2 regions of the Segeticoccus rhizosphaerae genome follow, and region 1 is predicted to be linked to the other one. Evidence: riboswitches for the same ligand, from Rfam matches in the RefSeq annotation. Region 1 holds a riboswitch; the other holds the start of a gene.
What was found. A riboswitch is a leader RNA that binds a small molecule or an ion and turns the genes downstream of it on or off. The one in region 1 is predicted to bind cobalamin.

Region 1 (3,407 bases):
AGGCCGACCATCGTGAGCAGACTTCCCGCGCGCCTCGACCGGGCGGTGCGGTGCACGGAGCGGCCGTAGCCGCGCGACTCCATCGACGCGGCGAGGTCGAGCGAGCGTTCGAGGGCTCCCTCGAGCACCGGCACGGCGAGGTGCGCGAGCTCGCGCAGCCCCCGACCGGAGTGTCCTCGAAGGCGTCTCGCGGCCCGCACGCGGCCCGCGTCCTCGACCATCTGCGGCGCGTAGGTGAGGCCCACCACGACCGCCGTGCCCACGTCATACAGGGTGGCGGGCACGTAGCGCAGCAGCCGGCGCGGGCTCGCGAGCGCGTTGGCGGCGCCGAGGCACGCCAGGATCGCGGCGAGCCGCAGGCCCTCGTAGGCAGCGGACAGCAGCCCCTCCGCGGTGACGGGGCCGCCGATCCGCACGCCGGCGGCCCAGTCGGGCAGCGGCACCTCCGGGAGCCGGACGAGCACCACACGGCCGGTCACCCCACCGCCCAGCACCGCCACCATGGCCAGCCGCAGCACGATGGCGAGCAGGCCGATCGCGAGGAAGACCGCGAACGCGTTCGAACCGCCGATCTCCCGGCGCTCCAACACCGTCCAGGCCGCGACCGCGATGACCAGCAGCAGCAGGAACGGGTTGGTGGTGCGTGACGCGGCCGCGGCCAGGCCGACGGCCCAGACCCACCACGCGACAGGGTGGAGCAGTCGCGCGAGGGTGGGCCGGTCGGCAGCGGACAGCACGGGATCGTCGCCTCAGGGCTGCTGGCGGCGGCGCAGCGCGACGGCGCCCACGGCGAGCACTGCCAGGATGACGACCCCGACACCGACCCACGTGCCGGTCCCCGTGCCGGAGCCCTCGTCGGACCGGTCCTGGGACGCGCTGGCCTGGACGGATGCGTTGTCGCTGCTGGGGCTGCTGCTCGGCACCGCTCCGGCGGTTGACGCGGCGGTCGACGTCGCCGTGGACGTGGCGTCGGTGGACGGCGCGGGTGTGCTCGCCGCCTTGCCGGCGACCGTGAGCTGGACAGGCGTGTCGGGCTTCTTGGCCGCGGCAGACACGTCCTTGACCTCCTCGCCGCAGCCTTGGGCGGGATAGGCGTTGATGGCGCACACCAGGCCCTTCTGCGCGCGGACGTCGGCGACCGAAGCCAGCACCTCGTCACCGTGGGCCGCTTCGTCGACCTGCGCGCACTCGGCCACGGCGGCAGGAGGCTTGGCGCCGGCCGAACCGTCGGCAGGCCGCCCGTAGTCGATCACGACACCCACGCGCTTCTTGCCGTCGACGGCTGCGGTGTCACCGCAGATCTCTCCGAAGCTCGGAGTCGCCCGCGGGTCGCGGACGTCCTTGCTCGCGCCGGTGACGGCGAAGCGCCAGCCGTCGACAGAGCCGTCCTTGGGGGTGAGCTCGGCGGGCCCCTTGCTGGCGAAGGCCCATGCCCCGTCCTTGAGCTGGTAGTAGCCCCAGTAGCGGTAGGCCGCGGCGTGGGCCGGGCCGGCCGGCGCGAGCAGCATGGTGAACAGCGCCGCGAGCGCGGCTGCGACGAGCAGGATCACGAACGGGTGGCCTGCCCGGGCCTTCCGGACGGGGGCGGCAGTGGTGGCAACTGACATGTGCATTCCTCCTCACGGCCGGTGAGTGAGGCGCGGGACGGGACCCTGGGGCCCGCCCGAATCTCTGACTCCGGTCCGCGTTCCACGACGGATCTGATGTTGGAGCCGAGGGCCAGTGGCAGGTGCTCCGGCTTGCCGGCCCCGGGTGGTCACACCACGGGACACGGCCTACGGTTGCGGGTCAGCGCCGGACTTCGACCGGCTTCCCCTGATCACAGGCTTTCGGTGATCGAACCGTCCCACGTGGTCGGCGGGGTGTCAAAGGCGTCTCGAGGAGGAGGCACGCGTGGGTCGTGGCGGCGGAGGACTGCTGGTCGCCGGGACGACCTCGGACGCGGGCAAGAGCCTGGTGACCGCGGGGCTGTGCCGGTGGCTGGCGCGGGAGGGGGTGCGTGTCGCTCCCTTCAAGAGTCAGAACATGTCCAACAACTCGATGGTCTGCCCGGACGGTTCGGAGATCGGTCGGGCCCAGTGGCTGCAGGCGGTGGCCGCCCGGGCGACCCCGGAGGCGGCGATGAATCCGGTGCTGTTGAAGCCGGGCTCCGACCTGCGCTCGCACGTGGTGCTGATGGGCCGGCCCCACGGCGAGCTCGAGGCGGGGGAGTGGGCGACGAACCGGCGCGTTCTCGCGGAGCGCTCGTTCGAGGCCTACCGCGACCTGGCGGGCCGCTACGACGTCGTCATCGCCGAGGGGGCCGGCAGCCCGGCCGAGGTCAACCTGCGCGAGGGCGACTACGTCAACCTCGGCCTGGCCCGTTCGGCCGACCTGCCCGTCGTGGTCGTGGGCGACATCGACCGAGGGGGCGTCCTGGCCGCGATGTACGGCACGCTCGGCCTGCTCGACCCGGCGGACCGGGCCCACGTCCGCGGATGGATCGTGAACAAGTTCCGTGGCGACCTCGACCTGCTCCGGCCCGGTCTGTCGATGCTCGAGGAACGCACCTCACGCCCCGTGCTCGGTGTCCTGCCGTTCCTGTATGACGTGTGGCTGGACGGTGAGGACTCGCTCGCCGTGGCGGGGTGGTCCGGCGCCGACTCCGAGGGCGCATCCGAGCCGGCTGCCGCCGCGACACGGCCCGGCCCGACGATGACCGTTGTCGTGGTGCGGTTCCCGAGGGTCTCCAACACGACCGACGTCGACGCGCTGGCCGCCGAGCCCGGCGTCGACGTCCGGGTGGTGGCGGACCCCGACGCGGTGGCCCGGGCCGACCTGGTGGTCCTGCCGGGCTCGCGCGCCACGGTGTCCGACCTGTCCTGGCTCCGGTCGCGCGGCCTCGACCGGGCGTTGGCTCGGCGGGCCGCGGAGGGCCGTCCGGTGCTGGGTATCTGCGGCGGCTACCAGATGCTCGCCCGGACGATCGAGGATCCAGACGGTGTCGAATCACCTTCGGGCGGAAGCGTGCCCGGCCTGGGCCTCCTGCCGACGACGGTGCGGTTCGAAGCGGTCAAGAAGTTGGGGGCGCCACGGGGGGAGTGGCGCGGGACGGCCGTGACGGCATACGAGATCCACCACGGGACAACGCGGCTCCACCCGTCAGCCGCAGTACCGGACACCGTGGGGGATTCGCGCGAACGGTTCCTGGACGGGTGGCGGGTCGGCAGCGTCTGGGGGACGACCTGGCACGGCACGCTGGAGAACGACGCCTTCCGCCGCGCGTTCCTCCGGGCCGTCGGGCGACAGGCCGGTCTGCGGTGGCGTCCGCTGGCCGACGCTCCGGGTTTCGCACAGCGGCGGGAGGCGATGCTCGACCGGCTCGCCGACGCGGTCGAGGAGCACCTCGACACCGACGCGCTGTCGCG
Region 2 (3,407 bases), on a different contig from region 1:
CGGCGACGGCGTCGAGGAAGACGCATGCGACGTACGCGGTGTCCTGTTCCTTCCATTCGTCGTATGTCGAGAGGTTCAGCGAGGAGAGCACGCAGGTGTAGGAGTGCTCCTCGTCACTGAACAGCGTGATCTCCGAGCAGAGGTTCGACGCCTTGTTCTTCAGGCCGTTGGTCTTGTAGGACTCGGTCTGCATCTCGTTGACCGTGTCGACCTTCCAGATGTAACCCTTGCCGAGCACGACGCGGATCTTCAGGACGCGCTGGTACCGCTCCAGGGCGTCCTTGTCGCCGGCGAGCATGCGGTCGATGAAGGCCTGGCTGAAGATCCAGCCGACGTTCCTGTTGGCCGGCTCGCGGAAGATCAGGTCGGCGAGCTCGAAGAAGTCGGGATGGTCCACCGGCAGGTAGCCCGCCCAGGAGCCTCGGCGGGTCGCGCCTTGGCTGATCTGGTTGGTCATCTCGACGAAGTTGCAGAAGACCGGGACGACGCCGTTGGCCCTGCCATTGTCGGAGAACTTCGCGCCGCGGGGGCGGATGTCGCCGAGGTAGGCCGAGGTGCCGAATCCGTTTTGGGACAGGATCGCAGCCTCCTTGAGGGTGTCGTAGAAGCCCCAGACGGAGTCCTCGACATAGGAGCCCTCGCACGAGACCGGCAGACCGCGGTTGGTGCCGAGGTTGGCCAGGACCGGGGTCGATGGGGAAAGCCAGCCGTTCCAGATGGCCTCGAAGAAGAGCTCGGTCCAGGACCTGCCGTTCTCCCGGGCATACAGCCCGTCGGCCAGCTTGCCTGCGGTCGCGGCGATCGTCTCATACCGCTCGCGGACGCTCTGCCCGGCGACTGTGTACTTCGCCTTGAACATGGCATAGCCGGCGGTGGTCATGAAGCCCGGCACGGTGCCCTGCGCCTGCAGCGCCTTACGCTCCGAGGAGAGCGTCTCCCAGTTGTTGTCAGCCATCAGAACTCGAACTCCGTCTCTCCGATGGTGCGGTTGTACTCGTTGCCGGTGACCTGGAAGAAGTCGTGGAACTGCGTGCCGTTGATGCCGTTGTAGAACCATTCGGCGATGGGGTTCGACTCGATCTCGAACAACGGCTCCATCCGCATGTTTCCCAGCGTCATGTTGACCCGGGACTTCACGAAGGCCTCCAGGTCGGCCTGCTCGATGCAGGCGATCGGCCCGTGCGCGAAGAGCATCTCCACGATGCGGGCCTCGTGGGCGTAGAGGCACTCGGCGACCTTGCGGACCCGGGCGAACAGGTCGTCGCGCTCGGCCTCGAACTTGTCACGCGAGACTGTGGCCTCGTACTCGCCAAGGGTGGTGTTGAAGAGCCAGGCGCCGCCGGTGGCGTGCAGGTTCTCGTCACGAGCAGAGAAGTTGATGCCGCTGATGACGTTCTGAACCAGGTTCTTGCCACCGGACTGGAAGTGTTTGAGGAAGGCGAAGTTGGAGTAGAGGACACAGTTCTCCATCAGCGTGAACACGCTGAGTGCATACAGCAGGTCCTCCTCGCCGATGGCATCCCACACGAACTGGATACGGTCGGCCAGCACCGGGTCGTTCTTGTAGGAGTCGTAGAACTCCTCGGTGTCGATCATCAGCGTCTTGTTCAGCTTCGAGTAGAACGGCGCGTGCATGTTCAACTCTGCGAACGAGAAGGCGTTGGTCATCATCTGGATCTCGGGCCGTGGGAACGCATGGAAAATGCGGTCGCCCCACACCTCGCCACCGAGGATCAGCTCGTAGATGGTGAACAGCTTCAAGGTCGTCTTGACCGCCGCCTGCTCAGCGGGGGTCATGTTGACCAAGAAGTCCTGCTTGTCGTTCTCGACCGGGATCTCCTCAGCGGTCCAGAAGATGCTGCGCTGCTTCTTCGCCAGGTCTTCGGCCATGGTGTAGTCGAAGACGTAGGCGGACTTCTCGGTTCGGATCGGGAGATCCGTGGTGTCGATCATGCCCTCTGTCCTCTCGTCAGTGGGGCGATGAGCGCATCCACGACAGGAGGAAGGAGCGACGACTCCATCGATCCTCTGACCTTCCCTCGAGGTCGCGGACCTCACCGATGACGGTGAGCACTGGCAGGTGTCGGACTCAGCGCTCCTGGAGCACTTACCGTTGCGGGGCAGTCCCGGATTCTCACCGGGTTCCCTCTTACGACGACGACTCTGGCTGAGTCGCCGAACCAGCTGCGAGCACCACTATATGCGGAAATCACACCCATGCAACTACCTAGATGTAGTGGTCGCGAAGAATTGTTCGCCGCCGTGTCGCGCCCCCGCTGACGCCCGGCCCACTCAGCGCTGAGGGGTCGTGACCGGTGCGGCTCGTGCTGTGCCGGTTGGTCAGCGCTGCGCGCCAGGTGACGCTCGCACCTGGTCTGGAAGGGCGGTGCTTCGGGGAGCCTGGCGGCCGGGGACGAGGCGGGCGGAGTTGAGGATGAAGGCGGATTCGCTGCCGACGTGGACAATGGCGGCCAGGACGGGCCCGAGGATGCCCAGGGCGGCCAGGGCCATGCCGACCAGGTCGACGGCGATGGTGCCGATGAAGTTGGCCAGCACGATCCGCCTGGCCCGGCGCGCGATCCGCAGGGTCTGGGTCAGGTCGGCCAGATCCGCGCTGATCAGGATGACGTCGGCAGTTTCCCGGGCGATGTCGGTGCCGGTTCCCATCGCGATGCCCACGTCCGCCTTCGCGAGGGAGGGGGCGTCGTTGACTCCGTCGCCGACCATGGCCAGCCGGCGCCCGGACTGGCGGAGTGCTTGGACGTGGCCGGCCTTGTCCGCTGGCAGGAGCTCGGCGTGGACCTCGTCGATGCCGACCTCGTGGGCGACAGCCTGTGCGGTCTGGGCGGTGTCGCCGGTGATCATCACCGTCTGCAGCCCGAGCCGGTGTAGGTCGGCCACGGCCTGCCGGGACGAGGCACGGACGGTGTCGGCCACCAGGATGGAGCCGGCATAGCGGTCACCGATGGCAACGTGGACCGCGCTGCCGCCGCCATTGTCCTGGGTGGGGGTGGTTGCCTCGGGGACGAGGCGCGTGTTGCCTGCCCGCACGCGGTGGCCGTCGACGGTGGCGATGACCCCGTGGCCGGGTTGGTAGTCGAAGTCGGCTGCTGCGCGAACGGGCAGTCCCCGGTCGGCGGCGTGTCCGGTGATCGCCCTTCCGATGGGGTGCTCGGAGTACCACTCGGCTCCGGCCGTCGCGGCGAGCAGGCCGTCGACGGTGATGCCGTCGGCAGGCCGCACGTCAGTGACTCGCAGCACACCGGTGGTCAGGGTGCCTGTCTTGTCGAACACGACGGTGTCGACCGTCGAGAGCCGCTCCAGGTAGGTGCCTGCCTTGATGAACGCCCCGGAGCGGGCCGCCCGGCCGATCGCGGCGAGCGAGGCCAGCGGTGTGCCCGCGGCGA

Region 2: it holds a riboswitch for cobalamin, as region 1 does, so the genes downstream of both, FCN22_RS19770 (ribonucleotide-diphosphate reductase subunit beta) here and FCN22_RS04020 (SCO2322 family protein) in region 1, are expected to answer to the same signal.

The regions. Positions count from the first base shown of each region.
Region 1 is NZ_SWMA01000003.1:249,852-253,258, forward strand. Features, by position in the region: gene FCN22_RS04015 (energy-coupling factor transporter transmembrane component T) at 1-737, opposite strand, end outside; gene FCN22_RS04020 (SCO2322 family protein) at 750-1,607, opposite strand; cobalamin riboswitch at 1,708-1,839, opposite strand; gene FCN22_RS04025 (cobyric acid synthase) at 1,894-3,407, shown strand, end outside.
Region 2 is NZ_SWMA01000048.1:17,707-21,113, reverse strand. Features, by position in the region: gene FCN22_RS19775 (ribonucleoside-diphosphate reductase subunit alpha) at 1-955, opposite strand, end outside; gene FCN22_RS19770 (ribonucleotide-diphosphate reductase subunit beta) at 955-1,953, opposite strand; cobalamin riboswitch at 2,059-2,200, opposite strand; gene FCN22_RS19765 (heavy metal translocating P-type ATPase) at 2,341-3,407, opposite strand, start outside.